Regions from separate parts of the Vannielia sp. ABF1_015 genome, predicted to be linked through region 2. Evidence: riboswitches for the same ligand, from Rfam matches in the RefSeq annotation. Region 2 holds a riboswitch; the other holds the start of a gene.
The links. Region 2 has a riboswitch for cobalamin ahead of ACXAG6_RS08005 (hypothetical protein). Riboswitches for the same ligand answer to the same signal wherever they lie in the genome.

Region 1 (3,405 bases), 810 kb from region 2:
ACGCGCAAAAACAGGGATAGGGAATGCTCCGCAGAAAAATTGATGAATTCTTTGGCTCGGACGCTGCCGGAGGCATCGTGCTGATGCTGTCTGCGGTGGCCGCCATGATGATCGCGAACTCCTCGCTCAACCCGGAGTATCAGGAGTTTCTGGGGGCCTATATCGGCGTCACCGTCAACGGTGAAGGCATCGAAAAACCCGCCCTGCTGTGGATCAATGACGGCCTCATGGCCATCTTCTTCTTTCTTATCGGTCTTGAGCTGAAGCGCGAGCTGATGGAAGGCAAGTTGAAGAACCCCGCCGATGTGGTGCTGCCCGGCATGGCGGCGGTGGGGGGCATGGTTGTGCCCGCGCTCGTCTACCTCGTGTTCAACTGGGGCAACGCGGCCACCATTCACGGCTGGGCCATCCCGGCGGCGACGGACATCGCCTTTGCCCTCGGCGTTCTTGCCCTGCTCGGATCCCGCGTGCCGGCCTCGCTCAAGATCTTCCTGCTGACTCTGGCGATCCTCGATGACATGGGGGCCATCCTCATCATCGCGCTGTTCTATACCGCCGAACTGAAGATTGATTACCTCTTCCTTGCCTGCATCCCGCTGGCGCTGATGATCTGGCGCAACATGCGCGGGGCGCACCGGGTTGCACCGATCCTGCTGCTCGGCGTTGCGCTCTGGGTGCTGGTGCTCAAATCGGGCGTGCACGCCACGCTCGCCGGGGTGGTAACGGCCTTCTGCATTCCGCTGAAAGACAAGTGGAACAAGTCGCCCCTGCACTCGCTGGAGCACGGCCTTTCGCCCTATGTGCTCTACGTGATCGTCCCAATCTTCGCCTTCGCCAACGCCGGCGTGGTGCTGAAGGGCATGTCCTTCGGGGCGCTGCTCGATCCGGTGCCGCTTGGCGTGGCGCTCGGCCTGATCGTGGGCAAGCAAGTGGGCGTCTTTGGCACCACTTGGCTGATGGTCAAGATGGGGCTCGCCAAGCTGCCCTTCGGGGTCACATGGGCCCATATCTACGGGCTCGCCTGCCTCGCCGGGATCGGCTTCACCATGTCGCTCTTTATCGGCTCGCTCTCCTTCGACGATGCCGCGCTGATGAACGAGGTGCGCCTTGGCGTGCTGCTCGGGTCCGGCGTGTCGGCGCTCATCGGCTACTTCGTTCTGCGGGCGGTAACGCGCCCCGGTGAAGCCGAGGTGGCCGAGGCGCTCAACCAGCCGGGCGCAGCCGAGCGGGCGGAAGCCGCGGCGGAGTAGTCAGCCACCACCAACCCCATCGGCAGCGCGCCCTTTTTGGGCCTGCGCTGCCGACCCCGGGGGCAAAAGCGCCCGACATGGCGTCAAAGCCCACCCCCCCGGCGGTGCTGCCCAAGGGTTAACGAATCCCTTGCGCCTGCCGTCCCTCCTGCGCTACCCCCCAAATTGCTTCGGTTCGGGCGCAAGCCCGGAGCAAAAGGGAACGTGGTGCGGGAAGAACTCCCAATGCCACGACTGCCCCCGCAACTGTGAGCGGAGAGCGAGGCCGACGGGCCACTGGGGGAGAACCCCCGGGAAGGCCGGCCATCTCGCAATGACCCGCAAGTCAGGAGACCTGCCGAGGCGATCACCCTGAACCCGTGCGAGGGGCGCGGCGTCAACGGTCTGTTCCGTAGCGGTGACGAAAGCACCGTCCGCGGAAGGCCCCGCCATTCCAAAGACACCTCACCACACCGGCCTCTGTCATGGGGGCCGCATGACAAGGACTTTGGGCGCCATGAAGAGCCTCCTCGCCACCACAGCCACCCTCGCGCTTGCCGCCTCCGCGCTCACCGCGCAGGAGGCTTATGAACTCGACACGATCACCGTCACCGCCGACCTGTCGGGCGAGACAGAGACTGAGCGCACCGGCGCGACCGTCGAAGTCACCACCCGCGACGAGTTGGAAACGGCAGGCGATGATGACCTTGCCACCTACCTCTCCCGCCAGCCCGGCCTTTCGCTTGCCGCTGCCGGCGGCCCCGGCGGGCTGGCCGACATCCGGATGCGCGGGCTGCACCAGAAATACGTGAAAGTGCAGATCGACGGCATCGACGTGCTGGACCCATCCTCCCCCTCGCCCTCCTATGACTTCGGCTTGATGGGCACCTCCGGCCTTGGCCGCATCGAGGTCCTGAAAGGCTCGCAATCGGCGCAATACGGCTCCTCCGCCGTCGCCGGGGTGATCTCGCTGCAAAGCCGCCGCGCAACCGAGGAGGGCACCCACGTCTACCTTGAAGGCGAGGTTGGCAGCTTCGATAGCTTCGGCACCTCCGCAACGATCACCAGCAAGGGCACCCGGCACAACTTTGCCGTCACCCTCGCGCGGCTCGAGTTTGGCGGGTTTTCCTCTGCCGATGAGAATGACGGCAACACCGAGGCCGATGGCTTCTCGTCGCTGCGCCTGTCGTTCAATGGCGAATATGCCCTGTCCGATGCACTCACCATCGGCCTTGTGGGCTTTGCCGAAAAGAGCACAGTGGCGATCGATGGCGGCTTCCCCTTCGGCGACACCGACGAAGAAACCGATGGCACCTCCAACGGGCTGCGCGCCTTTGCCCGCTACGAGGCTGGCGCGGTGACCCACCAGTTCGAGGCCACCTATTACGACATCGAGCGGGACTACGCGGTCTCGAGCAACCGCTACGAGGGCGAGCGCCAAGGGCTGCGCTATCTTGGCCAAGCCACGCTGTCGCCCGCCGTGGAGCTCAACTTCGGCGCCGATTACACCGAAGAGGAGTTTGTCTCCGCCACCTTCATCACCGCTGAGGGCAAGCAAAACACCACCGGCGTCTTTGCCGAGGTGAACTGGGCCGCCTCCAGCCAGCTCGACCTCTCCGCCGCCCTGCGGCACGACGCGCAAAACCGCTTTGGCGGCCACACCACCGGCCGTCTGGCGCTGGCATGGCGCCCGCAGGAAGACCTCATCCTGCGTGCCTCGCTCGCCACCGGCTTCCGCGCCCCCTCGCTCTACGAGCTCTACGCGCCGTTCTACGGCAATGACACGCTGACGCCCGAAACCTCGCGCAGCGCCGAGCTGGGCATCGAAAAGCGGCTGGGCGGCGATGACTTTGTGAAGGCCACCCTGTTCTACACCGAGGTCGAAGACCTGATCGGATCCGACGCAGCCTTCGTCTACACCCAGATCCCCGGCACCTCCGTGGCCAAGGGGCTGGAGCTTTCGGGCCGCGTGGCGCTTTCCGATAGGGCGGCGCTCTTCGGGGCCTATACCTACACCGAAAGCGAGGATCCGGATGGCGAGCGCCAACTCCGCGTGCCCCGCCATGATCTGGTGCTCGGCGTCGAGGCCGATTTCGCCCCGCGCTGGAGCTTCAGCGGTGAAGTGCAGCACGTTGCCGATGTGCTCGACGTTGACGCGCAAACCTTCGTTCGCCCG
Region 2 (3,405 bases):
GCCTACGCGCAATTCTCCAACTACGACCTCTCGGTGGTGCCGCTCTTCGTTCTGATGGGCGCCATCGCCTCGCGCACCGGCCTCTCGGCCGACCTCTTCCGCGCCGCCAACGCATGGCTCGGCTGGATGCGCGGCGGGGTGGCGATGTCGGCCATCGCGGCCTGCGCGGGCTTCGGCTCGGTCTGCGGCTCCTCGCTGGCGACCGCCTCCACCATGGGCCGCGTCGCCCTGCCGGAGCTGAAGAAGTACAATTACTCCGACCGCCTCGCCACCGGCACCATCGCAGCGGGCGGCGTGCTGGGCATCTTGATCCCGCCCTCGGTGGTGCTGATCATCTACGCCATCATCGTCGAGGCCAACGTGGTGACCATGTTCATGGCCGCCCTGTTGCCCGGCCTCATCGCCGTGGCGCTCTTCCTGCTGACGATCCTCGCCTACACCACCCTCGCCCCCGGCTCCGGCCCCTCCGGCCAGCGCGCCTCCCGCGCCGAGCTGGTCTCGGCCACACTGGCGATCTTCCCGGTGCTGGTGGTCTTCGCCGCCGTCATCGGCGGCCTCTACTTCGGCCTCTTCAACCCCACGCCCGCCGCTGCCGTGGGCGTGGTCATGGTCGCGCTCATCGGCCTGCTGCGCGGCAAGCTGACCCTCGTGGAAACCCGCGAAGCCCTGCTCGAAACTGCCCACACCACCGGCATGATCTTCCTGATCCTGCTCGGAGCCGAACTGCTCAAAATCTTCATGGCCCGGGGCGGCGTGCCGCAGATCATGGCCGAGATGATGGCCAACTCCGGCCTCGCGCCAATGACCACCCTCATCCTGCTGTTGGCCGCCCTGATCCTGCTGGGCTGCCTGATGGACAGCCTGTCGATGATCCTCCTCGCCATCCCCTTCTTCTGGCCCGTGCTGGTAGAGATCAACGGCGGCGACTGGGCCACCGCGGCCGAAAGCCCCTTCGGGATGACCACCGAAGACCTCAAGATCTGGTTCGGCATCCTCGCCCTTATCGTGGTCGAACTCGGCCTGATCACGCCCCCCGTGGGCATGAACGTCTTCATCATCTCGGCCCAGGCACAGGACGTGCCGATGCGCGATACCTTCCTCGGCGTGCTCCCCTTCTTCTTCGCCGAACTGCTGCGCGTGGCGCTCCTGCTGGCGGTGCCGGGGCTGGTGTTCCTGTTGCCCACGCTAGTTGGCTCTTGATGGCGTCTGTCGCCCAATCCGAGCTCCTCGATCCCGTACAGCCGACACTGCCACCGCCCGCCTCCCGCTGCCGCGCATCTCGGCGCAGAATCTCTGGATCGCAGGCAAGGGCTGCCCCACGCAGACACCCAAGCGCTCATTTAGCCGATGAGGGGCGTGAGCCGAGCGGTGCCTTCTGCCGGGTTTCACACCCGCTCCCCCTGCGCCAAAGGCGCTCCATAGCCGCCAACAGCGCCCCGGCGCGCCCTTGCCCATAGCTGCAATTCGCGTTGGACACCGCCAGAATTTCCTGCAACAAAACCCGTGATGGTGCCCGGCCAGATTGGTCCGGCTGAAAAGGGAACGTGGTGCGGGCAACTTGCCCAATTCCACGACTGCCCCCGCAACTGTGAGCGGCGAGCGACCCCGATGAACACCACTGTGCCAAAAGGCGCGGGAAGGTTCGGGGAAGCGCAGACCCGCAAGTCAGGAGACCTGCCATCTCGGGTGCGCGTTGCGCGCCTCAGTCACCTAAACCCGGGCGGGGTGCCTTGGGACGGAGAGACACAGATGGCCCACGAACGCCCTGAGACATCGCCGTTACCGCTTTGCCCCCGCCAATTTGCGCGGAGGGCGCGATGCTACTGGAACGAACGATATCCCAACTCGACATAGGCCAGGTGCCAGCGCAGGAAGCGCGCCAGATGGCGCAACTGGGCTACATGCAATGGATCGCCAGCCTGCCCGGCGATGCCAACTATCGGCGTGCGGCGCTTCATGCCCACGTCATGGCTGCGCCCTACATCACCCTGTCACCCGCCGTGGCCGAATTTTGCGCCCTTTTGAAGCAATCGCTCACATCCCCCGCTCCCCTGCCCCTCTCGCTTCCGCCACGCAAGCGGCGCGGCGGGGCTGGTGCCCGGCGCATCGGGCGCATCGCCCTCTGACCTTTGTGAACACGGCCGCGCTCAATCCTGCGGCCTGACCGAGGACCATTGCAGCAGGCTGCGCATTGCACGCAGCCCGCGAGGCTCGGCTTCCAAAAACCATGGTCATGGACGGATCAACGAGAAAGGACGGATCCATGAATGAGAACCAACTGAAAACCCGGCTCGATGCTGGCCCCCTCATCTGCGCCGAGGGCTTCCTCTTCGAGCTGGAGCGGCGCGGCTATCTCACGGCGGGCGAGTTTGTGCCCGAGGTGGCGTTGGAACACCCCGATGCGCTGCGCAACCTGCATGTCGATTTTCAGCGGGCGGGCAGCGATATTGTCGAGGCGTTCACCTACAACGGCCACCGCGAGAAGATGCGGGTGATCGGCAAGGAAGACCTGCTGGAGCCGCTCAACCGCGCCGCGCTAAAGATCGCCCGCGAGGTTGCCGATGCAAAGCCGGGCAACCTGATGGCAGGCAATATCTCGAACACCAACATCTGGTCGCCGGACGACGGGGCGAAGCAGGCCGAGGTGCGGGCGATGTTTGAAGAAATGGTCGGCTGGGCCGTCGATGAAGGGGCCGATATCATCATCGGCGAAACCTTCTACTATGCGGGCGAGGCGCTTTGCGCGCTTGAGGTGGCTCGCGCCTCCGGCCTCCCGGTCGTTCTGACCCTCGCCCCCATGGCGGCCAGCGAGATGATGGACGGCACAGGCATTGTGGAAACCTGTCAGCAGTTGGAACAGGGCGGCGCAGATGTTGTTGGCCTCAACTGCTTTCGCGGGCCGCAAACCATGATGCCGTGGCTGCGCAAGGTGCGTGCGGCGGTGTCCTGCCATGTCGGTGCCCTCCCGATCCCCTATCGCACGCGCGCGGATGAACCGACCTTCTTCAACCTGAGCGACACCGGCGATTGCACCTGCCCGGCGCCCCATGGCCGCACCTTCCCGACCGCGCTCGATCCGATGTTTTGCAATCGTTACGAGATCGGGGCCTTCGCGCGTGACGCCTTCGCGCTGGGCGTCAACTATCTCGGCGTCTGCTGCGGGGCCAACCCGATGCTGATCCGCGAAGTTTCGGAAGCGGTCGGGCGCACCACCGAGGCCAGCCGTTACTCTGAGCGCATGGAAAATCACTTCATGTATGGCACCAACGCCCGGCTCCCCGCCCACATCAAGGCCCTTGGCGAAACCGCCTGATTGGCAAGGCCCGGCGGCCCGATCCGCCGCCGGGCCACGTGGTGCCGCAGGCGCGATGCAGAATTTTCACCCGGCGGCACCGATCTACATGT

Region 1: it holds a riboswitch for cobalamin, as region 2 does, so the genes downstream of both, ACXAG6_RS04080 (TonB-dependent receptor plug domain-containing protein) here and ACXAG6_RS08005 (hypothetical protein) in region 2, are expected to answer to the same signal.

Annotation. Positions count from the first base shown of each region.
Region 1 is NZ_JBSWXT010000001.1:784,030-787,434, forward strand. It holds gene nhaA (Na+/H+ antiporter NhaA) at 24-1,250, shown strand; cobalamin riboswitch at 1,405-1,606, shown strand; gene ACXAG6_RS04080 (TonB-dependent receptor plug domain-containing protein) at 1,747-3,405, shown strand, end outside.
Region 2 is NZ_JBSWXT010000001.1:1,596,265-1,599,669, reverse strand. It holds gene ACXAG6_RS08010 (TRAP transporter large permease) at 1-1,200, shown strand, start outside; cobalamin riboswitch at 1,491-1,696, shown strand; gene ACXAG6_RS08005 (hypothetical protein) at 1,818-2,126, shown strand; gene ACXAG6_RS08000 (homocysteine S-methyltransferase family protein) at 2,264-3,313, shown strand.